DNA from 3 places in the Methylobacterium guangdongense genome. Region 2 is predicted to be linked to each of the others. Evidence: riboswitches for the same ligand, from Rfam matches in the RefSeq annotation. Region 2 holds a riboswitch; each other region holds the start of a gene.

Region 1 (9,738 bases), on a different contig from region 2:
GTCGACCACTGCGACCACCCCGTCCACCGTCACCCGCGAGCGGATCGCCGGCCATTGGAATGCCTGGACCAGCGGCTTCGGCAGGGCGAGGCCGGAGGTCTCGATCAGGATGTGCTCCGGCGGCTCGGCGCGGCCGAGCAGGGTCTCGAGGGCCGGCACGAAATCGTCCGCCACCGTGCAGCAGATGCAGCCGTTCGGCAGCTCGACGATCGCGTCCTCGGTGCAGCCCTCAACCCCGCAGGCGGCGAGGAACGACTTGTCGAAGCCGACATCGCCGAACTCGTTGACCAGGATGGCGAGGCGGCGGCCCTTGGCGTTCTCGATGACGTGGCGCACGAGCGTCGTCTTGCCGGCGCCGAGGAAGCCCGTGACGATCGTGCAGGGGATCTTGGCGACAATCGTCATTCGGCGGCCTCCAGGGTGCCGGCCGGAAGCGGGCGCGGGGCAGGGAAGGGGGGAATTCGGGCGATCACGCCCTTCTTGAATTCGGTCGGCCGTTCGCGCCAGGGCACGATGCCGTCCGGCGTCGCGGCATAGGCGGCGAGCCCCGCCAGGATGGTCTCGGCGGAGGCGGCCGGATCCATGTCGCCGTACACGTAGGTCCAGCGGTCGGCCGCAGCGACGGCGACCGTGCAGGGCCGCTTGCACACCGACAGGCATTCCACCGCCTCGACCCGCAGGTCCGGCGTGCCGCCCGCGCGATCCCGCAAAGCGTCGAGGAGGCGGGCGCCGGCCCGGGGCCCGTCCGGGTCGTCGCCCTCGCGGCGGCAGGTGGTGCAGACGTACAGGATGGTCTCAGGCACGGGCCGTCCCCCGCGCCGTCTCGCGCCCGAACACCTGCCACGCGCGGCCGAGCCCGAGACCGAGCAGCACCCAGAACACGAAGCTGATCGCGAGGGAGCGCGCGGCGAATTGCGCCGCCAGGGCCGCCGGTAGCGCGGACGCGCCCTCCGGCGCCTGCGGGGCGCCGACCATGTGCGGGGCGATGAGCAGCACGAGGCCACCCAGGATGGCGATCAGGGATCGGCGCACCGCGATCAGGTAGAGGCCCATGGCGGTGGCCGCCGCGGTCATCACCCACCAGGCCTGCCGGACGGCCAGCGGCGCCGCCTCGCTGCCCGGCAGCTCGGGCGGCAGGCCGAGACCCGGGGCCAGGGCGACGCTGGCGAATCCGGCGACCGCGAAGGCGAGGGCGACCACGGGTGTCGGCTCCCGCCCGCAGGCGAGCATCACGGCGCCGAGCAGCAGCGCGTAGCCGACGGCGCCGACGAGCGTCGCTAATCCGGTGAACGCCATGCGCGGCAGGCTGGCGCCCGGCTGCCATTCCGGCGCGGCGTCCGGCGCCGCGTGATCGTGGCCGGCATGCGCCAGGACGATCGGCAGAGCGCGGGTGGCCTGATGGCTGGGCTCGGCCTGCTCGTAGCGTTCGGCCGCCACGATCAGGGGCGAGGTCAGCGTGAGTTCGAGGCCCGTCACGACGACGGCCGCGAAGAAGCCGGCGGCGAGCGCCGCCGACAGAAGCCGGATGATCATCCCTGCGCCGATGGCGTCAGTGACAGGGGAAGTTCTGGGTATGCCGGAAGTCGTGCGCCGCGTTGTGGAACGCGATCGCCGGCGAGAAGCCGACCATGAACAGCAGGCCGAGGCCGAGAAGGCCCGCGAGCGCCACGGCGATCGGGCGCTCCGACGCGCGGGTGCCGGCAGCGACGGGGGCGAGGGTCGAGGTGGTCATGCGTCTGTGTCTCCAGCCGCCCCACCGGCGGCAACGCGGGATCCTGTCGTGACGGCAGGTCTCCTGGCTCGCGGCTCGACGCCCCTGCCGCCTTCCCGGATCGCTCCGGTGGCCCTCGGCAGACGCTCGCCGCTCACAGTTGCGGGGGCAGCCGCGGATTCGAGGCTTGCGCCCCTCACCGCATTCCCTTTTCACCCCGTCGCCGGGGCACCGTCACGCGATCGTTGTAGACGCATGACAGCTCTCGCACAACGGAGGCGCGGCGGAATCATATCCGCGGCGTTGCAAACGGCGGGGATCCGCCGGCGGGAGGCGTATCCTCACCGCCGCGGCGGTCGCCCGGAGCCCTGAAGCGTGATCGTGATGAGAACCCTGTCGCTGGCCCTCGCCCTCCTCGCGGCGGCCTCCCTGCCGGTCCGGGCCGGCGATGCCGAAGCCGGGCTCAAGGCGGGGGGGCTCGTCCTCGAACCGGGCAGCGCCATCACCGTGGCGGCGGAGGAACTCACCCTCTCCGAGCAGGGCGTGCGGGTCGCGTATCGGTTCCGCAACCCGACGGGCGCCGATATCGAGGCCACCCTGACGTTCCCGATGCCCGACCTCAACGGCGCGTCCACGACGGAGGATTCCATCCCCGATCCGGGGCAGGCCAATTTCCTCGCCTTCGACGCGACGGTCGATGGCCAATCCGTCCCGTGGCAACTGGAGCAGCAGGCGTTTTCGGTGCGCGACGGCCAGCCGGTCGCGATCACCGACGAGCTCCGGAGCCTGGGGATCCCCCTGATGCCGACCGTCGCGGCGACGGCGGCGCCCCTGCGCCGGCTCTCGGAGCGGCGCCGTCACGCCCTGATCGAGGCCGGATACCTCGATCGTCAGGTGCACCGGGACGGGACGATCGCGGATGTCCCGCTCTGGAAGCTGAAGTCGCGGTTCTGGCGCAGGCAGGCCTTCCCGGCCGGGCGTGAGGTCGCGGTCCACCAGAGTTACACGCCGAGCCTCGGCGGCCAGCCGAGCCTGTCGTTCGGTTCGCCGGATCTCGATCCGGGGCAGATGGCGCGCTACGCCGACCGGTTCTGCACGGATCCGGCCTTCGCGCGGTCGGCCCAGGCCCTGTACCGGCGGGCGAGCGCCGACGGCAGCCCGTCCTTCCAGGCCTCCGAGCAGTATCTCACCTACGTCATGCCGGCCGGGTCCGGGCCGATCGGCACGTTCAAGCTGATCGTGGACAAGGGCGATCCCGCCACGATGGTCTCGTTCTGCGGCAGCGCTCTCAAGAGGACCGGCCCGACCACGATCGAGATGGTGGTGAAGGATTATGTGCCGGACCGCGCGATCGACGTGCTCTTCCTGAAGAGCGCAACCCGGATTTCAGCCATACCGCCGCTCTGAGGGCGGACGCGGTGCCGTGATCGGCGCAGCTTCAACGACCCTCTCGAGAATCGCGCGACGGCGGCAGGATCGGGGATGGCCTTCGGTGCCGGACACGCCCTGCGGGCCGGTCGCGCGCCGGCGTGCCGCTCATGCGGATTGGCGGAGCGCCGACGTGGCTCCGAAGCGTAGGATCTCCTGCGCGATCCGGTCCAGCGGCAGAACCTTCATCGCCGCGCCCCGCTCGATCGCTTCCTTGGGCATGCCGAAGACGACGCAGCTCTCCTCGTCCTGCGCCACCGTGACCGCCCCGGCGCGGCGCATCTCCAGGAGGCCGGTGGCGCCGTCATCGCCCATGCCGGTCATCAGGATGCCGAGCGCATTCGCGCCGGCGCAGCGCGCGGCCGCGCGGAACAGCACGTCCACGGACGGCCGGTGCCGCGAGACCAGGGGGCCGTCCTTCACCGACACGCTGTAGCGATTCCCGGTCCGCTGCAGCAGTAGGTGCCGGCCCCCGGGGGCGATGAGGGCCCGGCCGGGCAGCACCGCATCCCCGTCCTCCGCCTCCTTCACCGCGACGGCGCAGAGGCTGTCGAGCCGCCGGGCGAAGGCCGCGGTGAAATGCTCGGGCATGTGCTGGACGATCACGAGGCCGGGGCAATCCGGCGGCAGCGCTTCGAGCACGTCGCGCAGCGATTCCGTGCCCCCCGTCGAGGCGCCGATGCAGACGATCCGGTCCGTCTCGGCCACCGCCCGATTGGGGGTCGGGGCGGGCAGCACGGCATCGGCCGTCAGCTTCTTCTCGATGCGGTGCGGCTTCGGGCGGCCCGGGCGCAGTTTCGCCCGGGCGGCGGCCCGGACCGCGTCGCAGACCCGCACCGAGGATTCCACGAGGAACTGGCGGGTGTCGATCCGGGGCTTGGGCACGACATCGACGGCGCCGGCCTCGAGCACGTCGAACAGCGTTTGCGAGCCCGCCTCGGTCAGGGCGGAGCAGACGATCACCGGGATCGGCCGCTGGGCCATGATCTTCCGCAGGAAGGTCAGCCCGTCCATGCGCGGCATTTCGAGGTCGAGGAGGATCACGTCCGGCACCTCCTCCTGAATACGCCGCGCCGCGATGAACGGGTCCGCGGCGGTACCGATGACCCGGATGTCGGGCGCGCCCTCCAGGATGGTCACGAGGGTCTGCCGGACCGAGGCGGAATCGTCGACGATCAGGACGCGGGTCGGATCGCGTGGCTTCATTGGATCAGATCCTGCGCCCTGCTGAAGACGGTGGAGGACACCTGATCGAGGTCCGGCACGCCGGTCACGGCCATGGATTCCGAATGCCCGACGATCAGGAATCCGCCGGGGCGCAGATGCTGGGCGAGGCGGCCGAGCACCGCCTTCTGGGTGTCCTTGTCGAAGTAGATCAGCACGTTGCGGCAGAGGATGACGTCCACATCCTGATCGACCGGATAGGACGCATCCATCAGGTTGAGGCGCTGGAACTGCACTTGGCTGCGCAGCTCGGGCACGATCCGCCCGAGCTTCCGCGCCGGGTCCCGGGAGGTCATCACGTAGCGGCGCCGGATGGCCGGCGGGATCTGGGTCAGCATCTCCTCCGGGTAGATCGCCTCCGCGGCGACCCGCAGCACCTCCGTGGAGATGTCGGTGCCGAGGACCGCGTAGCTGAACCCGTGTCCGGCCACGATCAGGTCCTGCAGGATCATCGCCAGGGTGTAGGCCTCCGCCCCGGTCGAGGCGGCGGCGCTCCAGAGCTTGAGGCGCGGGGTCCCGCCCCGCCGTCGGCAGAGCAGCGGCACCAGATGGTCGCGCAGGAGCTCGAAATGGGCGGGCTCCCGGAAGAAATCCGTCTTGTTGGTGGTGATGCAGTCGATGATGTGGACGAACTCCTCGGCGAGGTGTCCGGCGTCGAACAGGTGGTCGCCGTAGGCCTTGAGGCTGTCGAGGTCGAGCGCCCGCATGCGCTTGCGCAGCCGACCCTCGACCATGGTGCGCTTGGTCTCAGGGATCTGGATGCCGATCCGGGCTTGGATCAGATCGGCGACCGTGTGGAAATGGCGGTCTTTCAGCTGCGGCATGGCATCGATCCCTGGCAGTCAGGCGGCGAGCGGCGGATCGATCAGGGCGGGATCGTCGCCCGCCATGAGTGCCTCGAGGTTGAACACCACCACGAAGGCCTCGCCCTTGCGGCCGATGCCGGCGATGTAGTTCGAACGCCAGCGGCCCCCGACCTCGGGGGCCGATTCCATCTCGGCCCGGTCGAGTTCCGTCACCTCGATCACCCGGTCGGCCACGAAGCCGACCCGCAGGGCACGGTCCCGCATCGCGATGTTCAGGAGGATGATGCGGGTGGCGGACGTCACCGGGATCGCCGGCAGGCCGAGCTTGGTCCGCAGGCCGATGACCGGATAGCTCTGCCCGCGGACATCGATCATGCCGACCAGGAAAGGCGGCGCATGCGGCAGGGCGGCCGGCGCGCGGTAATCCAGGATCTCGTGAACGGACTCGATATTGATCCCAAAGATCTCGCGATCGAGGCCGAGGGTCAGATACTGCCAGACGCTGGACATACGGGTCTCCGGCTCGGTCGCCGCCTGTCGGATCCCCGCTTCGGGCATCCGCCTATCGGTGGGGGGTCGGTGGCTTCGGGGTCCGGGCCCTTGCGGGTCCGGACCCGGCGCGCGTGCTGATCAGGCCGCGCGGACGAACTCGGCGTCGCGGGCATCGCGGATCTCGCCCTCGCCCATGTCTAGGGCGAAGCCCGCCGACCCGGCCGTCCGCACCCGCGCCTTCGGCGCGACCGCCTGGCCCGGTCGGGCCGGTGCCGCCATCTTCGACGCCGCCGCCCGCAGGTGCGGGGCCGCCGCCTCCACGCGCGACGCCGCCGTCGCGATCCGGAAGTAGGCGATGGTCGCCTGAAGCCGCTCGGCCTGTGCGGCCAGTTCGTCCGAGGTCGCCGAAACCTGCTCGGAGGCGCTGGCGTTCTGCTGGGTCACCTTGTCGAGCTGCTGGATCGCCTGGTTGATCTGGCCCGAGCCGACATCCTGCTCCCGGCAGGCCGCCGAGATTTCCTCGACCAGACCCGCGGTCTTCTTGATGTCGGGCACGAGCCGCCCCAGCATCTCGCCCGCCTGCTGGGCCGCCTTGACGGTGTCGACCGACAGGGTCCCGATCTCGGCCGCCGCCGCCTGGGAGCGCTCGGCGAGCTTGCGCACCTCGGAGGCCACCACCGCGAAGCCCCGGCCGTGCTCGCCGGCGCGTGCGGCCTCGACCGCCGCGTTGAGCGCCAGCAGGTCGGTCTGGCGGGCGATCTCCTGCACGATGGTGATCTTCTGCGCGATCGTCTGCATCGCCTCGACCGCGCGGGCCACCGCCGCACCGCTGGCCTCGGCATCCTGGGCCGATTGCCGGGCGATCGCCTCGGTCTGGCCGGCATTCTCGGCGTTCTGCTTCACGTTGGCGGCCATCTCCTCCATGGAGGCGGAGGCCTCCTCGGTGGACGAGGCCTGCTCGGTCGAGCCCTGCGACAGCTGTTCGGCCGAGGAGGACAGCTCCTCCGAGCCAGCCGACACGTTGCTGGCCGCCGCGCTGGCCTGTCCCACCACCTCGCGCAGCTTCAGGGTCATGGCCTGCACGGCGCGCAGCAGGTCGGTGATCTCGTCGCGGCCGGTGGGCACCACGTCCTCGGTCAGATCCCCTTGCGCCACTCGGTTCGCCGCCCCGAGGGCCTTCTGCATGCCGCGGGAGATCGAGATCGACAGCCAGATCGCCATGGCAAGCCCGATCGCCACCGCGCCGGCGACGACGCCGATGAGCATCATGCGGGTCGTGTCATAGGCCGCCTGGGTCTCCCGCACATAGGTCTGCGCGACGCTGTCCTCGTGGGCACAAAGCTTCTTGACCTCCTCGATGAGGGCCATCCGCGCCTGGGTGAACGGGCCGACATAGATCTGGAGCGCCTTGGCGTCGGTATTGGCGAGGCCGAGCGCGAACACCTGTTCGCCCGCGGCCTCCCAGGTGCGGAATGCCGTGCCGATGGCCGCGATGGCGTCGGCAAGCCCCTCGCTACGCCCCGCCTCGCTCAGCTTGGCGAAGTCCTCATCGAACTGGCGGCGATGCTGGTGGTATTCGTCGGTCAGCTTCGCGAGGAGCGCGTCGTCGTTGATCACCACCTCGCGATAGACGTCGGCGACGAGGCGCGTCGCGCGCGTCTCAAGCACCGCGGTGAGCCGGCGCGTCTCCGGTGAGAGATCGGGCCGGGACGCCAGATCCTGGATGCGGGTGATCACGGCCCGGTAGGCCGTCAGCTGCTCCCCGCCCGCGATGCCGATCGCAACGTTGTTGCCGTTCTTGACCGAAAATTCCGTGCCCTTGGCGGCGGCATCGGACAGCTTGTCCCAGGCGTCGCGCAGGGCCTGGAGGCGCACCCGCTCCTCGGCGGTGGTTGCGTCGGAATAGTCCTTCAGAAGCCGGCGAAACGTCCCGTCCTGCTGCTTGATGTCGGCGGCGAGCTTCGCGCGGGCCGCTTCCGTCGGCTCGAGCAGCGACCGGGCGAACATGCGCGCAGTATCAACGGACAGCGTCTCGAAGCGCAGCGCCCGTTGGACCTGAGCGAAGGGACCGGACGCGAAGGCCTGCATCCGGTCGTTGGCGTTGCCGAGGCTCGTGATCGCCAGGAAGCCCGCTCCGCCGAGAAGCAGGAGGATCAGGCCGAATGCCGTGCCCAGCTTGGTGCGGATCGTGAGACGCATGGGAGACTTCTTTCGTAAACTCAGGTGGGATGTTCGAGATGTCTTGGGGGATCGCGGTTGGCGCCGCCTTGGCGGCCACGCCAACCGGTTAAGTTCGGCATCCGCATCGCTCAGGCCGCGCGGACGAACTCGGCGTCGCGGGCATCGCGGCTCTCGCCCTCGCCCATGTCTAGGGCGAAGCCCGCCGACCCGGCCGTCCGCACCCGCGCCTTCGGCGCGACCGCCTGGCCCGGTCGGGCCGGCGCCGCCATCTTCGCCGCCGCCGCCCGCAGGTGCGGGGCCGCCGCCTCCACGCGCGACGCCGCCGTCGCGATCCGGAAGTAGGCGATCGTCGCCTGAAGCCGCTCCGCCTGTGCGGCCAGCTCGTCCGAGGTCGCCGAAACCTGCTCGGAGGCGCTGGCGTTCTGCTGGGTCACCTTGTCGAGCTGCTGGATCGCCTGGTTGATCTGGCCCGAGCCGACATCCTGCTCCCGGCAGGCCGCCGAGATCTCCTCGACCAGACCCGCGGTCTTCTTGATGTCGGGCACGAGCCGCCCCAGCATCTCGCCCGCCTGCTGGGCCGCCTTGACGGTGTCGACCGACAGGGTCCCGATCTCGGCCGCCGCCGCCTGGGAGCGCTCGGCGAGCTTGCGCACCTCGGAGGCCACCACCGCGAAGCCCCGGCCGTGCTCGCCGGCGCGTGCGGCCTCGACCGCCGCGTTGAGCGCCAGCAGGTCGGTCTGGCGGGCGATCTCCTGCACGATGGTGATCTTCTGCGCGATCGTCTGCATCGCCTCCACCGCGCGCCCGACCGCGGCGCCGCTGGCCTCGGCATCCTGAGCCGATTGCCGGGCGATCGCCTCGGTCTGGCCGGCGTTCTCGGCGTTCTGCTTCACGTTAGCGGCCATCTCCTCCATGGAGGCGGAGGCCTCCTCGGTGGAAGCGGCCTGCTCGGTCGAGCCCTGCGACAGCTGCTGGGCCGAGGAGGACAGCTCCTCCGAGCCAGCCGACACGTTGCCGGCCGCCGCGCTGGCCTCGGCCACCACGGCGCGCAGCTTCTCCAGCATCTGCTCGAGGGCGATGCCGAGCACGTCCTGGTCGGACAGGCGCCGGGTCTCGACGGTCAGGTCCCCCGAGGCGATCGCGGTGGCGACGCCGGCGATCGTCCGCAGGTTGTCGGTCATCGCGCGGAGATTGCCCTCCACCTCGCTGCTGAGGCCGCCGAAATCCCTCGACAGCGTCTTGCTGAAATCGCCGACCGAGGCCGCCGCGAGGACCCCCGAGATCTCCCGGAAGGCCTGCTCCACCGCCTGGGCGGTCCCCTGGATCCGGCCGACCTCGTCCAGCCGCCCCGTGTCGAAGGGCGTGGCGAGATTGGCCAGGTTGGCGCTGATCTGGGTGACAGGCCTGGCGACCGTGCGGACCAGAAGGAGCCCGATCGCGGCGGCGATCACCAGATTGACGGCGATGCCGAGCAGGATCATCTGCGTCGTCGTGTCGAAGGCCGCGTTCTGCGCGGTCCGGCGCGTGTCCATCAGCCCGGCTTCGACGCCGATGATCTGGCCGATCTCCCCGCGCAAACCGTCCATCGCGGCCTTGCCGGCGCCGGCGATCTCGGTCTGTCGGGCGGCCTCGCGGGTCCGGGGATCGGCCATCAGGGCGATGCCCTTCTCGGCCACGCCGGCATGCCAGGATTCCGCGAGGCGGTGGACCGAGGCGAGCCGCTCCTGCTGGGCCGGATTGTCGGCCGTCAGGGCCTTGGCCTGCTGCCACGCGGTCTCGAACGCGGTCCAGCCCTTGCGGTAGGGCGCGAGGAACTTGTCGTCCCCCGACAGGAGGAACCCGCGGTAGCCGGTCTCCTGATCGATCATGGCGGCCATCGCCTGATTGGCGGCGTCC
Region 2 (9,738 bases):
CCGCCGTCTACGGGGCGAGCGCGATCACCCTCGGTTTGCAGGGCCGCAACCTCCTGAACGACGACATCCGCAATTCGACCTCGTTCAAGAAGGACGAGATCCTGCTGCCGGGGCGGAATATCCGGCTGTTCCTGACGGCACGGTTCTAGGGGCTGGATGCGACCGGCCGGAGCGCTCCGCGCCGAGGCCGGGTCGCCGGGGAGGCGGACGGTTCACCCTGCGATCACGGTGATGCGGCGTGCGCCTCCGCCGTCTCCGTTCTCGGGGGGCTAAGCGGCAGGCCGTCCGGCGAACCGGCCCGATCCTCACGCGTTGAGGCGGGCCCCACCGGAGAACACCATGCTGTCCCAGATCGTGACCGCCGCCGTCCTTGTCGCCGCCGGCTCAGGCATCGTCCGCGCGGAGACGGCGGCGCCCAACGCCGCCGGGACGGCGACCGTGACGACCCGGCAGGCCCCGGATTCCGGCGCCGGAGCCGCAGGGGCCAGCCCGCCGGCCGCCTCTGTGGGCGGCGGCATCACCGGCAGCGATGCCGTGCATGGGCCCGGTGTCCACGAGGCGAAGGGCCTGTCGCCGAAGCCGACCACCCCGTCAGCGCACGGGAAGTAGCGCCCCGCCTCAGGCGGGTGTCGGCACGCGCGTCCCACGGGCGTTGAGTGCGCCGATGCTGGTCGCGAGCGCTTCGACCGCCGCGCGGATCTCCCCGGCGGCCTGCGGCTCGCCCCTTCCGTCGAGGCTGTGCCGGCATCGGCTCAGCGCCTCCTCCAGATCCCGGGTCAGCACGTGATCCCCGAGGGTGGACAGGAGCCGGCGCACCGTATCGGTCAGCGCCGGCACCCGTTCGGCCGGCACATCGTCGAGGAGCGTCGCGAGCGTCCGCCAGACCTCGGCGGCCAGGGTGTTCTGCATGCTCTCCGAGGCGACGACGCCGATCGCGGCGAGCGCCAGGATCGCATCGTCCACGGCCTGATCGGCGTACACGACCCGCGCCGTGGCGCGTTCCGGGATTGGGTCGGCCCAGCTCCAGCGCGCGATGATGTCCCGCAGGCCGTGGCAGACCAGAATGGCGGGCTGCGGGTTCTGCTTCGAGGTCGAGGCGGTGGTCCAGGCAATCGAGTAGAGTTGCTCGATCCCGAATCCGGCATCGCGGGCGATGGTCCGGCGGGGCTCGATCGCGATGGCCGCGCTGATCGCCGCGATGAGGCTGGCCTGTCCGTCCGCCGCCAGCGGCCGGGCGGCGTGCAGGCGGTAGAGGGGATCCCGGAAGGCCACGTTGGTCCCGACGCGGGCGATGATCTCGACGTCGATGTCGAAATCCGCCGTCGACCGCTCGATGGCCGGCACATCGACGTCGCAGACCACGCCATAGGCGTCCGTGCGGACGGTCTGCGACCACGACAGACCGCTGCGCAAGGCGCGGCGCGTGCCCGCGATCATGTCGCGATCGGCCGCCCGGGCCTTAATCGTGTGGTCGTGGATCGCGGTGATGACCGAATGCGGTCGCATCTGGTCGATGGTGCTGTAGATCAGGATCACCACCATGCACAGCGCGGCCCCCGTCATCAGGAGCGACAGCAGCGCCCCGAGGATGGGTTTGTGATCGGGACTGGCGCTGCCCAGTGTCAGCAGGACGAACACGCTCAAGCCGACGAAGAAGCCGAAACTGAACTTGTTCGAGCGCCGCTGGATGAACTGGTCGTACACCTGGGTCGAGAGCGTGGACGCCGTCTGCTGCACGGCGATGAGCAGCAGCGAGAAGGTGATCGACGTCACGGTGATCATGCCGGACGCGACCGTGCTCAGCAGGCTGGCGATCGCCGCGGTGTCGCCGAGCAGGTGGGCGAGCCACGGGAGCGGCGCCGGACCGCGCTGATCCCAGAGGAGATCATCGACGAGGTAGGTCAGCGCGAAGAGGCCCAGGAACGCCGCCACCACGGCGAGGGGAAGCCCGATGAACTCCCTGAGCGATCGCCGGACGGAAGCCATGATGCGATCGAGCGCCTGGCGGACAATCCTCATCGGGCTGCAGGTGTCCCGAGCGTCGCGCCGCCCATCGTGTCGTGTGCGCGGGGCGCGGGGCTTTCGGCCCCCGGGGCACGATCACGCCCGGGAGCCGTCGGCGCGCGAGCGGGCCGTGTGGTCAGCGCTTCATATCCGCGGGCAGATGCTCGATCGGATTGACCGTGCCGCTGCCGCCGTTGCCCTGGACCGGGCCGCCCTTCATGACGTCGGTCGACGCGCTGATGGCGCTCGGCGGTGCGACCTGCCCCGTCGGCTGATGGGCCGGAGCAGCCGCACCGTCGGGATGATGCGTACCCTTCGGCAGGGTTGCCGGGGTCGGCTGATCGATCGCGCTGTTGACCGATTGCGCGTGGGCCGTACCCGACAGGGCCAGAGCCATCAGGCTCGCGGTACCGGCGGCCCAGAGGCGGGACCGGGAAGGACGCTGATGTCGGATCGACACGGAGATAACCCTCATTCCAGGGACCATTTTTGAGCGCCGCGCGATCGGCTCCGTACGTCGCCTGCGCGAACCACCAGGACGACCGGGCCGCCGAAGTCGCGGAAACCTGTCGGAAACGAACTCCCAACCGGGGGTGACCGAAGAGGTTCCAGGCTTGGCGAGGCGCCGGTCGCATCGGTGGCCCTCGACGGTGCGACGACGGCCCAGGGCGTGCCCGGCGCCAACGCCACGGATCGCGGCGGCCCGACCGCCGCACACGGCGCCCGAGATGAACCTCAAGCGGCGAGGATGCGCCGCAGCCTGCGCCAGCCGGCCACGAGCCCCGTCCCCGCGATCCCGGCCGCCAGCAGGTTCAGGACCCACTGGGCCGCATCGTGCAGGGGTCGGTTGTCGGTGAGCCCCGGCAGGTCGAGCCGGTGCGCGGCGTCGAACAGCCAGCGGTTGATCCGGCCCGAGCGGTCCAGGCGCTGGAGGATCGTGCCGTCCCGGGGATCGATGTGGAGCCACGTGGCCGCCCCGTCGCCGAAGCGCAGGCGCAGCACCGGAAGCGGTCGCGGGTCGGTCCCGTGCGGGTACCAGTACGCGTCGTAGGCCGTCAGCCGGCGCATCGACCGCAGCGGGCCATCCGCGAGACCCCGCGTGGCGGCGGCCGCGATGGTGCCGGCGTCGAGGGCGATCGGATCGTCCACCCGGACGGCGCGGGGGCCATCCGTCCCCTCGGCAATGACCCACCATTGTCCGCCGATGGCGGCAAACCGCAGGGCGCGGGTGGTGGGCGCGGCGAAGGCGCGGAGGTCCCGAGGGGCGAGGTCGAGGGCCGGCGGGCTTCCGGCATAGGCGGCGCGCATCGCCTCCGGCGGACTGGGGGAGGCGAACCAGCGGTTCGGATTCATGGAGATCCAGCCGCTGACGATGAACGTGCTGAGACCGAGGCCGCCCGCGAGGCCGAGCAGGTGGTGCCAGCGCGCGAGCCCGCGATAGGGCGTCACCGCCCCACCCCCGTAGCGCCGCCGGACGCGCAGGCGCCAGAGCCCGATCGCGACGCCGCTCAGCACCCCGAGGGCCGCGAAGCCGGAGAGCCACAGGAGCACCGTCCGCCACAGCGCGCTTCGGGCGCGCAGCGGCGTCAGGTAGATCCAGTGCGTCACCGCCCCGATCCAGTTCCAGGCTCGCTCAGAGCGGGTGGTGTCGAGGGCGATCGCACCCGTCACCTCCGACACGTAGAGCTCGGTCCCGGCCGCATCCCCGAGGGCGACCTTCAGGAAGGGCCGAAGCGGGTCGTAGCGCGCGGTGACGGTCCATTGATCGCGCGCGACCGTCTGGACCCGTGCCTCCGGAACGCCGGCGGCGACGAGATGCAGCGCCTCTGCGGGCGTCAGCGGGCCGAGCCGCGTGCCGGTCCGGGCCGAGACCGTCGCCCGGGCGCCGTCGTCGGCTTCCATCCGATAGACCGGCTCGTCGCCACGCATCTCCAACGCGAAGGCGGCCGGCACGCCGGCGAGCCCTCCGCTGCGGAGCGCGTCACCCGGCGCGACCGTGACCTGATCCCAGGCGATCGGCGCGAGCCGCGCCAGGCGCTCGGGCTCGGTGAGCGCCGGGAACGGCACGTAGAGCATCACCAGCCCGGACAGGATCCACAGGACGAAGAGCAGCCCCGCGGCGATCCCGGCCCAGCGGTGGAACAGCAGCAGCCAGCGCCGCCCCGCCTTGCCGCGTCGGCGCGACAGCCTCACCACGTCACCGTGTAGGCGACCTCGACCGAGCGCGGGCGCCCGAGCAGCCAGTTGGTGCCGACCCCGTTCACCGCGTTGCCGCTGATCGCGTAGACCTTGTCGAACAGGTTGTAGGCCCGCAGGGACAGGCGCGACTCCGCCGTGACCTGACGGTCGAGGACGAGGTTCACGAGGTTGTAGGCCGGGCGGCGCGCCGTATTGCCGAAATCGCTGTAGACTTGGCCGACGTTCTGGAGCCCGACCCGCGCGGTCCAGTCGCGCGCGATATCCCAGGTCAGCCAGAGATTGGCCACACGCTCGGGCACGTCGATCGGCTGGTTTCCGGCATACGAGACGGTGGCGCCGTTCACGCTCTGGTCGAACCGATCATATTGCGCATGCAGCAGCGCGAGGTTGCCGTCGAGCCGCCAGCCCGGAGCGAAGCGCCAGCCGAGCGCCAGCTCGAAGCCCTGCGAGGACTGGCTGCCGACCTGCGTGGCGAGCGTCGGCTGCCCCGGGATCGCCGAGATCAGGTTGTCCTTGACGATCCGGTAGCCGGCGATCGTCCATTCCAGGGCGCCGTCGAAGGCCAGCCCCTTGGCGCCGATCTCGACCTGATCGCCGGTGGCGAGCTTGAAGCCGGCCAGCGACTGGTTCAGCGTGATCAGGCTGTTCACCGGATCGGTGGCGACGCTGTACTGGGCGTAGAGCGCACTGTCCGGCGTCGGATTGTAGACGAGGCCGAACCGGTAGCCGAGCGCCCGGTAGGTCTTCGCGAATCGCGACCCCGTCTGAAGATCCTCGCGGTTCAGCGTCGGCACGTCGAGGCGCACACCGGTGAGGAACGACAGCCTGTCCGACAGGATCACCCGGTCCTCGGCGAAGACCGAGGCCTGGCTCGTCTGCGTGGCATAGGCCGGCCGCGCCCGGCCGTTCTGCGGGAAGAAGCCCGGATCGTAGCCGGTGAGCGGCACGCTGGTGGTCTGGTCGAAGTAGAAGTTGTTGGTGTGGCGGAAGTCGATGTGATTCACGTCGAACCCGGCCACGAACTGGTTCGGCAACCCGAACAGGCTGCCCCGGACCGTCGCGTCGAGCCGGTCCCCGACCTGCTCCTGGCTGTGGTAGATCTCCAGATAGTCGCCCCGATCGACCAGACCGGTGCCGCGGTTGTACGAATACTGCTCGACATCGAGCCAGTGGCGCCGGCTGGTGAGCCGGTAGGCGGTGTTGCGGATCGTGAGGTCGGCCGAGGGCGACCACTCGGTCTTCAGCTGGGTCCAGTTGTCGGCCCAGGTGATCTTCGCGTCGCGGACATTGTAGTTGTTGAACCGGATCAGGTCCGGGATCCGCCCCTCGACCAGCGGCGTGCCCCAGTACCGGGCCGGCTCCTGATAGCCGAGATCGTGGCTCAGCGTGAACGCGAGGTCAGGGCTCGGTTGAAACAGCAGGGCGGCGGAGACCGCGAGGTTGCGGAAATCGCCCTCCGGCCGGATCCAGCCGTCGGCGCGGTTGCCGCTGACGTTGAGGCGGTACGCGAAGGTGTCGCCGAATTCCGCCTGCCCGATCCCGCCGCCGGAATCGAGGGCGAGCCGCGCGACGCCGTCCGTGCCCACCACCGCGCGGGCGGCGTTGATCGGCACGAAGACCGGCCGCTTCGGCACGACGTTGATCACGCCGCCGATGGCGCCGTCGCCGTAAAGCACCGAGGCGGGCCCGCGCAGCACCTCGATCCGCTCGACGTTCCACGTGTCGAACGGGAAGGTCACGGTGTTGGCGCCGACGTAGAAGCGCGTCCCGTCGTAGAGCTGCTGGATCGAGTTCGGGCCGGCGAAGCCGCGGGAGGTGAACGCGCCGTTGCCGTTGCCGGGCGCCGCGATGGTGGTGATGCCGGTGGCGTCCTGGGTCACGGCTTCGGCGATCGTGTCCTGGCCGCGCAGCCGCGCGGTCTCGCCCGATACGATGTCGAGGCTGGCCGGCGTCTCCAAAGGCGTCAGGCCGATTCGGCTCGCGGTCCGGTCCCGGGTGCGCAGGTTGAGGCCGGTCGGGCTGGCGCGGTTCGAGTCGCCGCCCTCACCCTCGACGGAGATCTGATCCAGGGTGACGGCTTCCTGCGCGACGGCGGGGCTTGCCAGGACTGCGAGGAGGACGCCGCAGAGCGGTGCAGGGAAGCGGGCGCGATGGGTTGGAGAAGGCATGACCGAAGGGATCCTGGCGCGGCCTCGACGGATCCTATGACCGCGCACGCAGTGTAATAACATTACACTTTCGAGGCCATCTGCAGGATTCGGCGCAGACGGGCGCGCGTGGGCGTCCCGAAGGGGCGGATCCGGAAGGGCGGTGGCGTGGACGGACATCGGGACGGGGTCGCGGGCGCGCTTGCTGTGGCACGTCACCGCGAACGAGGCCTCGCCGACCGCGCGGGCGCACGGGCGTCTCGACACCCGTCAGGACACCCCGCCCGACGCGTTTCGCGAGTGACCACGGCTGACGGCAGGTCTCCTGGCTCGCGGGTCGCCGCCCTCGCACCGTCTTCCCGAGTCTCGAGACTCAGTGACGTGGTGGTGAAGGGCTCTCCGCTTACAGTTGCGGGGGCAGCCGCGGTTTTGGGCCGTCAACGACGAGCCCGCACCGCGTTCCCTTTTGATCCCCGAAGGGAACCGTCGCGATGGACTTTCGGTGCTTCCGCCCGCGCGGTCAAGCTTGTGGATTTCTTTGATGGCGGCGCAACGCAGGGCCGATTGGTTTCAAGGGCGGATACGAGACCAGGCCGTGCCAGCATCTGGCCATCAGGCAGTAGTAAAACCGCTCTTGGGACCCTGTATTTCTAAGTCATAACTCTGTTGCCAGCTTCGTTTTTAAAAATGATCTAAGAAAAAATGCAGCATCGCACGCTGTGCCGCCCGCTGATTGCTTGACTGCAACCGGGCGTCTTGTTAGTCCACGCATCTCCGGTGACCCGCGAGAGAAGTACAGTATTAGATGGGTGGATCGCCGGAATTTTTACGAAATCGACACTGATAAAAAAAATTGAATCGCGCCGGGGAAAATTGCCGACGCGGTCACAAAAAGGCAGAAAAGCGGGCAGGTGTAACGAGAAGCCGTTGTTTTTCAACAGTGTGTAATGCGTAGCTTATCAAAGCTGCACGGTCCGCAACCTAACACAACAACGTAAGTGATTATGCCTTAGGGATCTCGCGATAAATACTGGGGGACTGCACGATGAACACCGGTTACACGCTGGCCAAGCCCTTCCATCCTGGCGGATTCGTCCGTCGCAAGATTTTCGAGCCGCGCAACCTGACGATCATGGGGGCCGCTGCGGCGCTCGGTGTGACGCGTCAAGGATTGTCCGATTTCCTGGCTGAGCGGGCTAGCCTGACGGTCGAAATCGCTTTCCAGATCGAGAAGTCCTTCGGCTTCAACGCAGAGGCGCTCATGGAAATGCAGACGCGCTACGACCTCACGATCCTGCGCCAGCGCGACCGTGCGGCTCAGATGAATCTCGTCAGCAAGCAGACTTCGCAGCCGAGCCGGTTCACGGGCCGGTCCGCTGCCTGAGACCAGGCCGGAGTTCTTCAACCGACATGCCCGTCGCGGAGTGCCGGGTGTCGTTCCCGATCGGGTCAGAGCGGGAACGGTCGCTTGGCTCCGCCGCGACGGGGCGCGCGTCGTCCCTTTGCGGGCGGCCGGCGCCGAGCGAATGGATGCGCGTGAGTGCGTCTCGTCGCTGAGTCAACGGATCTTGGGACGGGTTGCGGCGACACCGGAGGCAAGGGGCTGGTGTCGTATCTCGAGTAAAGGTTTCGGTTCGGTCTGATCAGGTTTGGAAATGGTATGATGGGACAACGTTAAAAAATCGTTAACGATCGATTTCGCCGGAGGAGGCGACAGCAAGTTTGCATCATACGCGCGCGGTTCCACAATCGTGGTCTGAACGCGACGCGGAACTTCGGGCCTGATCCTGCGTCTTGCAATGGGCTGCTTCGTAAATCGAAGCGGGCAGAAGCTTTCTGAGCGCTGATTTCGATCGCCGGCCAAGAACTGGACGGATCGGAAAGATCTCTCGTGAAAGGTATGCCGACGATGCGTTATCGACTCCAAAACCCCGGCCATCCCGGTGGCTACGTCCTTCGCAATGTCATCGAGCCGCGCGATCTGACGGTCATGGACGCCGCCAGCCTGCTGGACGTGCCGCGTCAGGCCCTGTTCGATTTCCTCAACGAGAAAACCCCCCTGACCGCGGAATTGGCGTTCCGTCTCGAGACGGTATTCGGCATCGAGATGGAAACGCTGATGGACCTGCAAACCCAGTTCGACATCGCCGAGGCGCGCAAGCACTTGCAACCGCTCCGGACCGATCTCGTGACGCAGGCGAGAGCTTCAGGGCTCAGATCGATGCCTCCGGCGGCCGATGCGCCCCTGCGGACGATCGTCAGGCGGAGTACTGCCGAAGCGTGATCTCGGCCCTTTACCGAACGGTGGGGGACATCTGAGAAGCGGGCCGCAGGGTTCGAACTCCTGGTTCGTGTTGGGCCGCGTGCTGTCTGCGGCCCCCAATGGCCGGCCCTCCGTCTTGGCCGCGGCCGGCTCGCGATGGTGGGCCATTCGCTTCCCGATTTCACAGATTCTGCGACCCACAGGACCCTGCGCCCGGGCCCACCCGCCCGCACCGGGGGCGGGTTGCCGCGTGGTGATGCCGACACCGACCCCGCGTGGCGGTGGCTTCCCGCGATACGATCCCGAGCCCGCACCGCCGGATGCCTGCACGAAGGCCTGAGGCGCCGCCGAACACAGGGCCTGGACCTGGGCCGATGCGGTCGGCATGTCCAACTTATTATTCTCCAAGACGATTTCATATTAGATATCACATGGCATCGGAGCTGAATGGCCGTCTGATCTGATCTCCTATTCGCTGCGATAGTTCGTCGATAGTTTGATAGAGCCTCATTTCCGTCAGAGTGGATTGTGGTTGATGTGGCCAAAGCGAGACGTTAATTGATTTGGCAAATCAGCCAACGGTGCAGGTTCATTCATGGGACTGAATTTTAATTCCCTCGGTTGGGGGTCTTTCTTAAGTCTGAGAAAGGTGATCGTCGGATCGTTCGTGATTCTATTTTTTCTTGCAATGAGCATCGGGCTTTTCGCGATCACGCGGGTTCGACTGATCAATGACTCGGCGCAGTCGGCCTTGGGTGAAATCGACGCGGTGGCGAATCTGGGCCTCATGAACGAAGTCAGCCAGGAACTCCGCGCCCTGGGTGTTCTCGCCCACAGCGCCCGCGGGGAAGCGGAGGCTCGTCGTTACGCGGCGCAACTTCAGAAGGCGCAGGAAGTCTTCTCCGCCGCCTGGAGCCGCTACGCACCGACCGTGTCCGGCCCGGAGGAGCAGGCACTCGCACACCGCCTTCGGGAGGCGTGGCAGCACTTCCTCGCGATCCAGAGTCAGGTTTCGGCCCTCGACCGGGCCGGTGAACACGCCCTCGCCGACACAGTCGTGTTTGGGGCCTTCGGCAAGGACGCGGACGCGTTCCGCACGGCGGTGCATGCGGTGCTCGCGCACCG
Region 3 (9,738 bases), on a different contig from region 2:
GTCAGCGCCTCGCTTATCAATTGACGAAGCTGGATGTCGGCCAGGATGGCGGGCGCTTCTCGGCGATCAGCGGGATCCTGGACGAACTCGACGGCGACAGCCGGAAGACCCTGTACCTGCTGATCGCCCGGACGGCGATCGAAGAGGGCAAGGCGGGCTCGGCCTCCAAGGCCGCCGACCGGGCGCTCGCCCTCTCCGCCCCCGGGAGCCCGGAGGCGACCCAGGCGCGGCTTTACCGGGCCGCGGCCGAGATCGTGAACCTGGCGACGTTCCAGTCCGGGCTGCGGACGCTGAGGGCCCTCGACCGGACCCATCTGCCGCCGCGCGACAGCCGCCTGCTCGAGACGGCGCTGGCGACCGCCGAGGAGATCCGGCGGGGGCTCACCAGCAAGCCCGGCCTGCCGGAGGCCGACACCCCCGTGCCGAAACCGGCAGAGACTACGGCGAACGCCGCCGATGAACCCGCCAAGCTGATCCCCCAGGCCCAGGCCATGATCGATCGGATCGATCTGCTTCTCAGGAAGACGAACCCGTGACCGCGATCTCTGCCACGCTTCCGAAGCCGACCCCGCAGCCCGACCGGGATGTCGCGCCCCAGTCGGAGGCCGAGGGATCGAATCAGTCAGGCACCGGCGCCAGGGGCGGCTTTGCAGATGCCCTGCGGGCGGCCTCGGGGAGGCCCACCAAGTCCGGCGGCGCGGCCGATGAACGCCAGAAGGCCGGGTCGGACGATGCGGCGGCCGGGACGAGCGACGCCGCGCAAGCGGCCCCGGCTATCCCTGTCGACGCGCCGGTCGCGGCCGATCCGACCAACGCAGCCGCGGCGATCCTGGCCAGCATCCTGAATGCGGCCTCCCCGTCGATCCACACGGCGGCAAACCTGCCGGCTGTTACGGTGACGGTCGCGAGCGATGTCGTCGCCGAGGACGGGGCGTCCGCGCCGGCCTCGACCGGCGGATCCGGTTCGCTCGCGCCGGGTGGAACCGAACTCGCGATGACGAACGCGGCCCGCCAAGCGGCATCACGGGCTGACGGGACCGATCCGGCCGGAACATCCGCGGGCAACCTGCCCAAGGTCGCGGTGCTGGGCAGTGCGGTTCACTTCAAGCCGGTGCTCCCGCAGGCGCCACGCGAACCGACGCTCGCCGCCGCTGCGGCATCAGCACCGGTTCCGGTGCCCCCCGCAGCCGCCGAATCGCCGTCCGTCCAGGCCGGTCTGCCGAACCCGAGCGGCGCCGCGCTTCGACTGGACCGGACCGGGTTGCCGAAGCCGGCCGCCGCGACGCTGAGCGCGCCTGCCACCGGTCAGCCTCAGCCGTCTCCGGACCCGGCGGGCGCGGCAGCCCGCGCGGCCGGCGCCGGGCTGGAGAAGGCGGACGTCACCGCCCTGGCCGACACCCGCGCGGTCACGGGGATCGCCCGGGCGGTCCTCGCCTCCGCCGGGACGCCCGAGGCGGCGCAATCCTCCGGTTCGGAGGAGCCGGCCGGGGCCGTGCCGGGCCTGCCCGCCGGCACCCTGCCGACGATCGCGGCCTCCATCAGGGACGAGCTCGATCGGGCGGCCGGCACCGAGGCGGCGGCCCGGACGTCCCAGGCCGATCAGGCGGCCCAGACCGCGCCGGACGGGCCGCTGCGCGTCCTCAGGATCCAGCTCAAGCCGGAGGATCTCGGGACCGTCACGGTGGAGTTGCGGCTCGTGAACGGTCAGCTCGAAACGCATCTGCGCGCCTCGCAACCCGAGACCGCGGCCCTCCTGCACAGGGACGCCGTGATCCTCGGCGACCTGCTGAAGCAGGCCAACTACCAGGCGCAGGTCACCGTCACTGAGGCCCGCCCGTCCGATTCGGGCGGCTTCTCCGGCAACGCCCCGTCGCAGCAGGGGCAGTCCGGCTTCTCCGAAGGGGGCGCCCGCCCGGGCCAGGGCGGGGACAGGCAGCGACAGGCGGAGCAGGGCCCGGCCGCCGGCAGACGGGAGGGAGAGCGGGGGGATGAGACGACACGTCCTCGCGACGGCGGCGTTTATCTGTAGCGCGGTCCCGGCCGCGGCGAATGTCTGCGAGGCCGAGATGGGCCGCGCCTCCGCACGCTACGGCGTGCCCCTCGGCGTGCTCTACGCCGTCGGTCTCACGGAGACGGGAAAGCGCGGCTCGCTTCAGCCCTATGCTATGAACATCGCGGGCAAGGCCTATTTCGGGACCGGGCCGGGGGACGTGATCGCCCACTTCCGGGAGGCGCACCGCAAGGGCGTCCGCCTGATCGATCTCGGCTGCATGCAGATCAACCACCTCTACCATGGCGGGAAGTTCGGCTCGATCGAGGCCATGATCGACCCGCACGCGAATGTCGAATACGCGACTCAGTTCCTGAAGGAGCTGAAGCAGCGGGAGGGCAGCTGGACCCTGGCGGTGGCCCGCTACCACGCCGGGCCGAACAACAACGCGGCCCAGAAGGTCTATATCTGCCGGGTGATGACCAACATGGTGGCGACGGGCTTCGGGCAGTGGACACCGGCCGCGGCCCGGTTCTGCCGATAGGCCGGGCGCCGCGACGGACCAGCCCGGATCACAGGCCCCGACAACTTCCGGAACTGACCTTGATCTCCGTCCGATCCTCCGGGTTCAGCTGCGCCTCGACGAAGTTCAGCTTGTTGAGATCGATCAACAGGAAGTAGACGCCGTTCTGGCACTTGACCGTGTTGCGCGGCGAACGCTCGTTCAGCCGCGGCGATGCGGGCTGGCACTCGTAGTAATCCGAGCGCCCGGCCGAGATCACGGTGAGCAGGCCGCCGCTGGTGACCAGTGAGAAGGTGCGGGCCTTCTGCGGCTTCGCGCCCTCGGGCAGGCTGGGGGTTGCGAGACCGACCGAGGCCTCCTCGGTGCACGTCAGGGGGCGACGCAGCTGGGCCGCCGCGGGTGCGACGCTCAGCAGGAGAAGCGCACCGGCGAGCGCGACCCGATCGGCCATCATCGGTGCGGCCTCCGTGACTCGTGGGTAGTTTCTACCGGCAAGCTAGACCGTTGGCGCGCCGTGTAAATGCGGCACGTTCGGCTGAGCGGCTCAATCAACAGTTTCACTGGACCCTGCCACCGGCTCGACCCGGCGCCGGGTCGTCAATTCGGGCTTTCGGGTGGGATTCTGTCGGGCAACGCGGTCTTCGTCAGCCGGATGCTTGCCGGAAGCGGGCGATGCGGCTGAGCGCAGCTCAATCCTCGGCCTCGTCGGGATTGTCGTTGGCCGGGCGATCCCCGTCCTGGCGCGCCGCGATCTCGAACCCGATCTCCATCATCAGCAGCCGCGACAGCAGTTGCATCGCCGGCGTGCCGTGGGAAGCCACCAGTTGATGGGTGCGGATGGCGGCTCTCACCATGCGGTCAAAACCGGCGTCGTCTGGCATGGCGATGCCATACCCCGATCGAATGTCGGGATACAACCTCAGCTTTATATATTGCTTCAACGTCCCCCGCAGAAGCGGAGGGAACCGAGCGACATCCACCGGTGCGCATCCGCCCGGGGAGAGCCCGGCGGCGTGCCGGGCCGGATCGCCGCGGCGGGCTACGGCGCGGGCGTCAGCGAGGCCGCCGCGAAGGTCGGGACGGAGACGGGGGCGACCGTGTCGGGCTTGGTCTCGGTCTTGCTCCCGGACTTGCTCTCGGACTTGCCCGCGCGGGTATCGCGCTTCTCGTAGAAGGCGTTGCCGCCCGCGACGGCCACGTAATGCATGTTGTTGTAGGGGTAGTGCCGTCCGGCGGTGTGGAAGTACATCGCCTTGCCGACCTGCGGGTGGCGCTCGCCCGCCAGGACGGCGTCGGCGGCGTCGGCGACCTTCTGCAGATCCTTCTCCTGCATCGGCTTGGTCAGGACCCCCGCGGCGAACTGGCCGGGCTGGCCGACCACGGCGCAGATGCCGCCGGGGAAGATCGCGTTTTCCAGCCGGTTCATCACCACGGTGCCGACCGCGATCAGCCCGCCCTCATCGCTCCGGTTCGATTCGAAATACATGGCCCGGCCCAGGCAGTCCCGCTCGGTCTCGCTGACGACCATCGGCGGCGCGCGGCCGGCGATCGATCCTGTCGTGAGCACCGGGGTGGACGTGTTGCACGCGCCCAGGCCGCAGGCCGCGGCCGCCGCCATCAGAACAGGACCGATTCGCGTCCGCTCGCTACCCTGCATGCAGATCTGCTCCGTGCTGTTCCAGCCGCATCGTGCCGTCCGGCGGGCCGCCCGCTCCCGGCCGGCGCCCGCCGCGATCGGGCGTTCGGCAAGCGTGACCGTACGTTCGCGGCGAGGATGTGGCAGGCGGGCCCGGAGCGGTCATCCGGGGTGGACGCGGAACGTTGCCGCACAATCACAGGGGCGGAGAACCGGTCCGGGCGTGTTGACGCCGACCGAGCGTCCGGTCGATCCTGAACAGGACGGTTCCCTTCGGGGATCAAAAGGGAACGCGGTGAGGGGCTCGCCCCGAAGCCGCGGCTGCCCCCGCAACTGTAAGCGGTGAGCCTTCTCGTCACCACGTCACTGGGCGGCCTCGCCCGGGAAGACGACGGGAGGGCGGCGACCCGCGAGCCAGGAGACCTGCCGTCAGCCGTGGTCACACGCGAGGTCCATCGGGCGGGGTGTTCCGGGGGATGCCAAGACGGCCGCTGCGGCGGCCGGCGCGGCCTCGTTCGCGGTGACGTGCCACTGCCGCCGCCCGAGGTAACGTGTTCCGTCAACCTGCGCGCACCGCGCTGCCCCTCCTCGCCGCCGCCGCGTCGGCGGCCCTGATCGCGACCGCTTCGGCCCAGGCGCGGGGCGGTCCGGAGCCGGCCGCCGAGGCGCGGCTCGACGAGATCTCGGTCACGGCCGAAGGCGCCGCGCCGATCCCGGCCGCCGGTCCGGTGGCCAGTGCCGGCTTCGTCGGCGGCGTGACCGGAATCGGCGGCCCGCTGCTCAGCGTGGACGCGGCCAGCGCCGGGATCCTCACCGGGGCGCAGATCAACAACCGACCGGTGACCCGCCCCGGCGAGGTGCTGGAGGCGGTGCCGGGCCTGATCGTCACGCAGCACAGCGGGGAGGGGAAGGCCAACCAGTTCTTCCTGCGCGGCTTCAACCTCGACCACGGCACCGACATCGCCCTGTTCCTGGACGGGATGCCGCTCAACATGCGCACCCATGCCCACGGCCAGGGCTACGCCGACATCAACTTCCTGATCCCCGAACTCGTCGGCGCGGTGGAGTTCCACAAGGGGCCGTACTTCGTGCGGGACGGCGACTTCGCCTCGGCGGGCTCGGTGCGGATCGACTACCTCGACAGCGTGCAGAGGAACCTCGCGCTGACCTCGATCGGGTCGTTCGGCTACAAGCGCGCGCTCAGCATCGCCTCCGCGCCGCTGGCCGAGGGCACCCTCCTGGTGGCCGGCGAGGCGCAGGTCTACGACGGTCCCTGGGTGGTCCCGGACGCGCTGCGCAAGATCAACGGCGTCGCCCGCTACAGCCAGGGCACGGCGCTCGACGGATTCTCGGTGACCGGCATGGCCTACGCGGCCCGCTGGACCGCCACCAATCAGATCCCCGAGCGCGCCGTCGTCTCCGGGCTGATCGGCCGCTACGGCACGCTGAACCCGACCGATGGCGGGGACACGTCGCGCTTCTCCCTGTCGGGCCGGTTCAGCAGCACCGACGACACCGGCGTGACCCGGGCCTCGGCCTACGTGATCCGCTCGCAGCTCAACCTGTTCAACGACTTCACCTACTTTCTCAACGATCCGGTGAACGGCGACCAGTTCCATCAGCTCGACCAGCGGATCATCGGCGGCGGCGAGGCCCTGCACATCTTCCAGGGCGACCTGTTCGGGCGCCCGATGGAAACCGAGATCGGCGTGCAGACCCGCACCGATTCGATCCGCGTCGGCCTGTTCAACACGACGCGCCGGCAATACCGCTCCGGCGTGCTCGACGACCGGGTGCTGGAGACGAGCGGCGCCGTCTATCTCGACACCCGCGTGCGCTGGACCGAGTGGCTGCGCACCAGCGTCGGCGTCCGGGCCGACGGCTACTCCGCGAGCGTCGTCTCGGACAATCCGGCCAATTCCGGCCGGGCGCGCGACGGGATCGTCAACCCGAAGCTCGGCCTGACGCTCGGGCCGTGGTTCGACACCGAACTCTACGTGAATTATGGCGGCGGCTTCCACTCGAACGACGTGCGCGGGGTGACCGCCACGGTCGATCCGACGTCGTCGCTGTTCAACACCACGCGCTCGCCCTTCCTCGTGCCGTCCACCGGCTACGAGATCGGGCTGCGCAACCGGTCGATCGCGGGGCTGGAGACGAGCCTCGCCCTGTTCCGGCTCGACTTCGCCTCCGAGAACCTGTTCCAGGGCGACACCGGCACCACGGAGCCGAGCCGCCCGACCCGGCGCTTCGGCGTGGAATGGACCAACCGCTACGCGCTGACCCCCGTCCTGTCGCTGGAGGGGGATCTGACGATCACCAACGCCCGCTTCTCGGATATCGACCCGGTGGGCAACCGTGTGCCGGAGGCCCCCACCACCATCGCGTCGGCGGGCGTCACCTTCGGGGAGCCGCTGGGCTGGTTCGGGTCGCTCCGCTTCCGCTACTTCGGCCCGCGCCCGCTGATCGAGGACAATTCGATCCGCTCGCGCCCGACGGCGCTGTTCAACGGCCGCGTCGGCTACAACTTCGAGAACGGCGTCAGCGTCTCCCTCGACGTGCTGAACCTGACGAACAGCAAGTCCGACCAGATCACCTACGCCTACGTGTCCCGGTTGCCGGGCGAACCCGCCGAGGGGCTGATCGACCGGGTGTTCCATCCGGTCGAGCCCACGGCCGTCCGGCTCACCATCGCCGGGCGGTTCTGAACCGCGGCCCGGCCCTCGGAACGGCCCCAGAGGCCCGGCGGCACGCGAAGCTCGCCCGAGGCCGCGTCAATCGACCTTGTACAGGGCCACCTGCCCGATGCCGTCGAGGCCGATCCGCCGGGCGCTCGCCCGGGACAGGTCGATCGCGTAAGGGCGCTTCATCTTGGTGCGTTCATTGGTGCGGTCGGTGATCCGGACGACGACCGATCGGCCATTGGCCTTGTTGACGACCTTGACCAAGGTGCCGAACGGCAACGCGTGATGCGCCGCCGTCAGCGTGTCGGGATTGTAGATCTCACCGCTCGCGGTCCTGCCCGAATGCTGATACCAGCTGGCCCGGCCGCTCCCGATCAGCTTGGCCTTGCCGGGATTGACCTGCCGCTCGCTGACCGGTCCGGTTCGGCGCTGCTCGTCCGCGCCCGCCGGGGCAGGATCGGCCTTCGGACCGGTGCTGCCCGTCCGGTCCGCCCGATCCTGGCCGGCCACCGCGTCCGAAGCCGGCGAGGATGGATCCGATGAGGCGGCTTCACCGCGGTCCGCGACGTCGGATGCCGGTGCCAGCGGTGGCAGCTGCGACGTGAACTGGCGGTACGTGAAGACCGGTGCCTCGCGCTGCAGGCCGGCGGCTTGAGCGAAGACATCCTGGCCCTGCGTCTCCGCTGCCTCGGCCATGCCGATCCCAAGGTTGGGCACGAGAACCGCGGAGGCGGCGACCAGCGCGTGAGCCAGCCGATATCGTTTTGAACCAGCCGACGCAATCATGGCGTTCACCGAAGATTATCCATACCCATCGCGGGCATAAATCATCTCGGGCGACTCAGTTCCCGATGATTGATAAAGGCACCGAATTCCAGAGTTTTGAGCTTCGAGATCGGTCCTTCAAGCCAAGCCTGGCCGCTGTTTACACGGCACTACGCCGCAACCAGCCGTGCGGTCTTCGATTCATTTGCGCCGCGCCTCGCGGGCCGGATCCCGGATCGCCCTGCACCCGCGGTCCTGGCCTCGGGCGGGCGCGCATGGGGCGCAGGGCCGAATGGGGCTCACGGCTGCCCCTGGCCGGCGGCCAGGATGGTCACGCCGACGGTGATCACCCCGATCCCCACCAGCATCGTCGGGTTCACGGCTTCGCCGTAGAGCCACGCGCCGCCGATCGCGGCCCCGATCATGCCGATTCCGGACCAGATCGCGTAGACGACCCCGATCGGCAGCATGTCCATGCTGCTCGACATCAGCCACAGGGCGGTCCCGTAGCCCACGGCCACGATCAGCGTCGGGATCGGTCGGCTCAGGCCGTCGGAGGCCTTCAACGCCAGGGTGGCGGTGACCTCCGCGCCGATGGCGAGCCCGAGGATCAGGAACGGATTCATGACGGGGTGAACATCCTGGGCAAGTCGGTTTCGTGAATGCGAGCCGGAATCGGTGTAGAGATCTGCCTGGGATCAGAAAGCTCCGGCCCATGGCGGGTCGAACCCCGCAGGCTAGTCTGCTTCGGTCCGTCCGCAGGACTTCGCGGGTCCCGGCTTGCGACCGTTCCATGGAATCCATGAACATTTCCGAACCGGCGCCCTGACGGGAAACCTTCGCGGATCGATTCCTCATCGACGGCGTGGAGCTTTCCTTAAGTCCTCCCGATCATGGTGGCGCCCAGCGCGACGCCGACTCCGCGACCCTGACGATCCAGAGCGACTCAAACCCGACATGACCGCGTCCTCCGCGATCCCGGACGATCCGGCGCGCCCGCACCGGCGGCGCCGTTGGGGCACGATCGCGGCGGCCGGCACCGCCGCCATCGCGGGCTGCGCCTGGGCGGCCTGCGCGTTGCTGAACGTCCCCAATCCCGTCACCCTCGCGGCGCTCGCCGTGATCGAGCCGTCGTCGGTGGGGCCGTGGTTCCCGAGCCGAGTGGTGAAGGCCCCCGATCAGGCCCGCGACCTGCCGTCCCGGCCGCGCGCGATCCTCGACCGGGTCCCCTGGAAGGGGCGGACCGTGCCGCTCATGGACGTGCTGGCCGCGACCCACACCAACGCGTTCCTGGTGGTGCAGGACGGGACGTTGATCCACGAGTGGCAGCGGCCCGGCACCGGGCCGGCGACGCTGTTCCCGTCCTGGTCGGTGGCGAAGTCGATCGTCTCGCTGCTGGTCGGCGCCGCGGTGGTGCGCGGCCAGCTCGCGGAGACCGACCGGGTCTCCGCCCTGCTGCCCGAGCTGAAGAACGCCGCGGTCTTCAGCCAGATCACCGTGCGCAACCTCCTCGACATGGCGAGCGGGATCGCCGTGCCAGAGAATTACGATCCCAGCCGCCCCCTGACCGGCACCGCCGGGATGTACCTGACACGGGACATCACGGGCTTCGTGCGCGACCACGCGCACCTCGCGTTCAAGCCCGGCAGCGAGGGCCGCTACCGCAGCATCGACACCGAGCTGCTCGGCCTGATCCTCGCCCGGACCGAGGGCCGGCCGCTCGCCGACATCCTCTCGGAGCGGATCTGGAAGCCGATGGGCGCCCAGGCCGACGCCACCTGGAACCTCGACCGGCCCGGGGGGATCGAGAAGGCGTTCTGCTGCATCAACGCCACCGCCCGCGACTTCGCCCGCCTCGGATTGCTCGTGGCCGATCAGGGCCGGGCCGGGGGCAACCGCATCATCCCGGCGCGCTGGATCGAGCGCATCATGACCCCGGCCCGGCGCGCGGTCGACGGCTGGCCGTACTCGGCCCAGTGGTGGCACGCGCCGGGGGGCGACGACGACGACATCTCGGCGATCGGCGTCTACGGGCAGTACGTCTACGTCAACCGCCGGACCGGCACCGTGATCGTCAAGCTCAGCGACCACGGGGCCGAGCAGGACGAGCTCGACACCCTCGCGGTGATGCAGGCCATCG

The links. A riboswitch is a leader RNA that binds a small molecule or an ion and turns the genes downstream of it on or off. The one in region 2 is predicted to bind cobalamin.
Positions count from the first base shown of each region.
Region 1: another riboswitch for cobalamin. It lies ahead of AAHG09_RS01530 (CbtB domain-containing protein); the one in region 2 lies ahead of AAHG09_RS04205 (TonB-dependent receptor).
Region 3: another riboswitch for cobalamin. It lies ahead of AAHG09_RS15230 (TonB-dependent receptor); the one in region 2 lies ahead of AAHG09_RS04205 (TonB-dependent receptor).

Region 1 covers NZ_JBBXMX010000001.1:308,013-317,750, reverse strand. The annotation lists gene cobW (cobalamin biosynthesis protein CobW) at 1-405, opposite strand, end outside; gene AAHG09_RS01540 (DUF1636 domain-containing protein) at 402-803, opposite strand; gene AAHG09_RS01535 (CbtA family protein) at 796-1,533, opposite strand; gene AAHG09_RS01530 (CbtB domain-containing protein) at 1,550-1,732, opposite strand; cobalamin riboswitch at 1,769-1,962, opposite strand; gene AAHG09_RS01525 (DUF4424 family protein) at 2,096-3,118, shown strand; gene AAHG09_RS01520 (protein-glutamate methylesterase/protein-glutamine glutaminase) at 3,248-4,345, opposite strand; gene AAHG09_RS01515 (CheR family methyltransferase) at 4,342-5,187, opposite strand; gene AAHG09_RS01510 (chemotaxis protein CheW) at 5,206-5,679, opposite strand; gene AAHG09_RS01505 (methyl-accepting chemotaxis protein) at 5,800-7,860, opposite strand; gene AAHG09_RS01500 (methyl-accepting chemotaxis protein) at 7,971-9,738, opposite strand, start outside.
Region 2 covers NZ_JBBXMX010000002.1:91,133-100,870, forward strand. The annotation lists gene AAHG09_RS04180 (TonB-dependent receptor) at 1-149, shown strand, start outside; gene AAHG09_RS04185 (hypothetical protein) at 340-609, shown strand; gene AAHG09_RS04190 (DUF2254 family protein) at 619-1,986, opposite strand; gene AAHG09_RS04195 (hypothetical protein) at 2,141-2,401, opposite strand; gene AAHG09_RS04200 (PepSY domain-containing protein) at 2,740-4,200, opposite strand; gene AAHG09_RS04205 (TonB-dependent receptor) at 4,194-6,371, opposite strand; gene AAHG09_RS04210 (hypothetical protein) at 6,514-6,654, shown strand; cobalamin riboswitch at 6,649-6,853, opposite strand; gene AAHG09_RS04215 (HigA family addiction module antitoxin) at 7,396-7,734, shown strand; gene AAHG09_RS04220 (HigA family addiction module antitoxin) at 8,251-8,634, shown strand; gene AAHG09_RS04225 (methyl-accepting chemotaxis protein) at 9,209-9,738, shown strand, end outside.
Region 3 covers NZ_JBBXMX010000007.1:46,912-56,649, forward strand. The annotation lists gene AAHG09_RS15200 (chemotaxis protein) at 1-536, shown strand, start outside; gene AAHG09_RS15205 (flagellar hook-length control protein FliK) at 533-2,029, shown strand; gene AAHG09_RS15210 (transglycosylase SLT domain-containing protein) at 1,989-2,534, shown strand; gene AAHG09_RS15215 (hypothetical protein) at 2,563-2,967, opposite strand; gene AAHG09_RS15220 (hypothetical protein) at 3,203-3,394, opposite strand; gene AAHG09_RS15225 (cell wall hydrolase) at 3,553-4,170, opposite strand; cobalamin riboswitch at 4,397-4,594, shown strand; gene AAHG09_RS15230 (TonB-dependent receptor) at 4,701-6,857, shown strand; gene AAHG09_RS15235 (septal ring lytic transglycosylase RlpA family protein) at 6,924-7,529, opposite strand; gene AAHG09_RS15240 (DMT family transporter) at 7,898-8,224, opposite strand; gene AAHG09_RS15245 (serine hydrolase domain-containing protein) at 8,556-9,738, shown strand, end outside.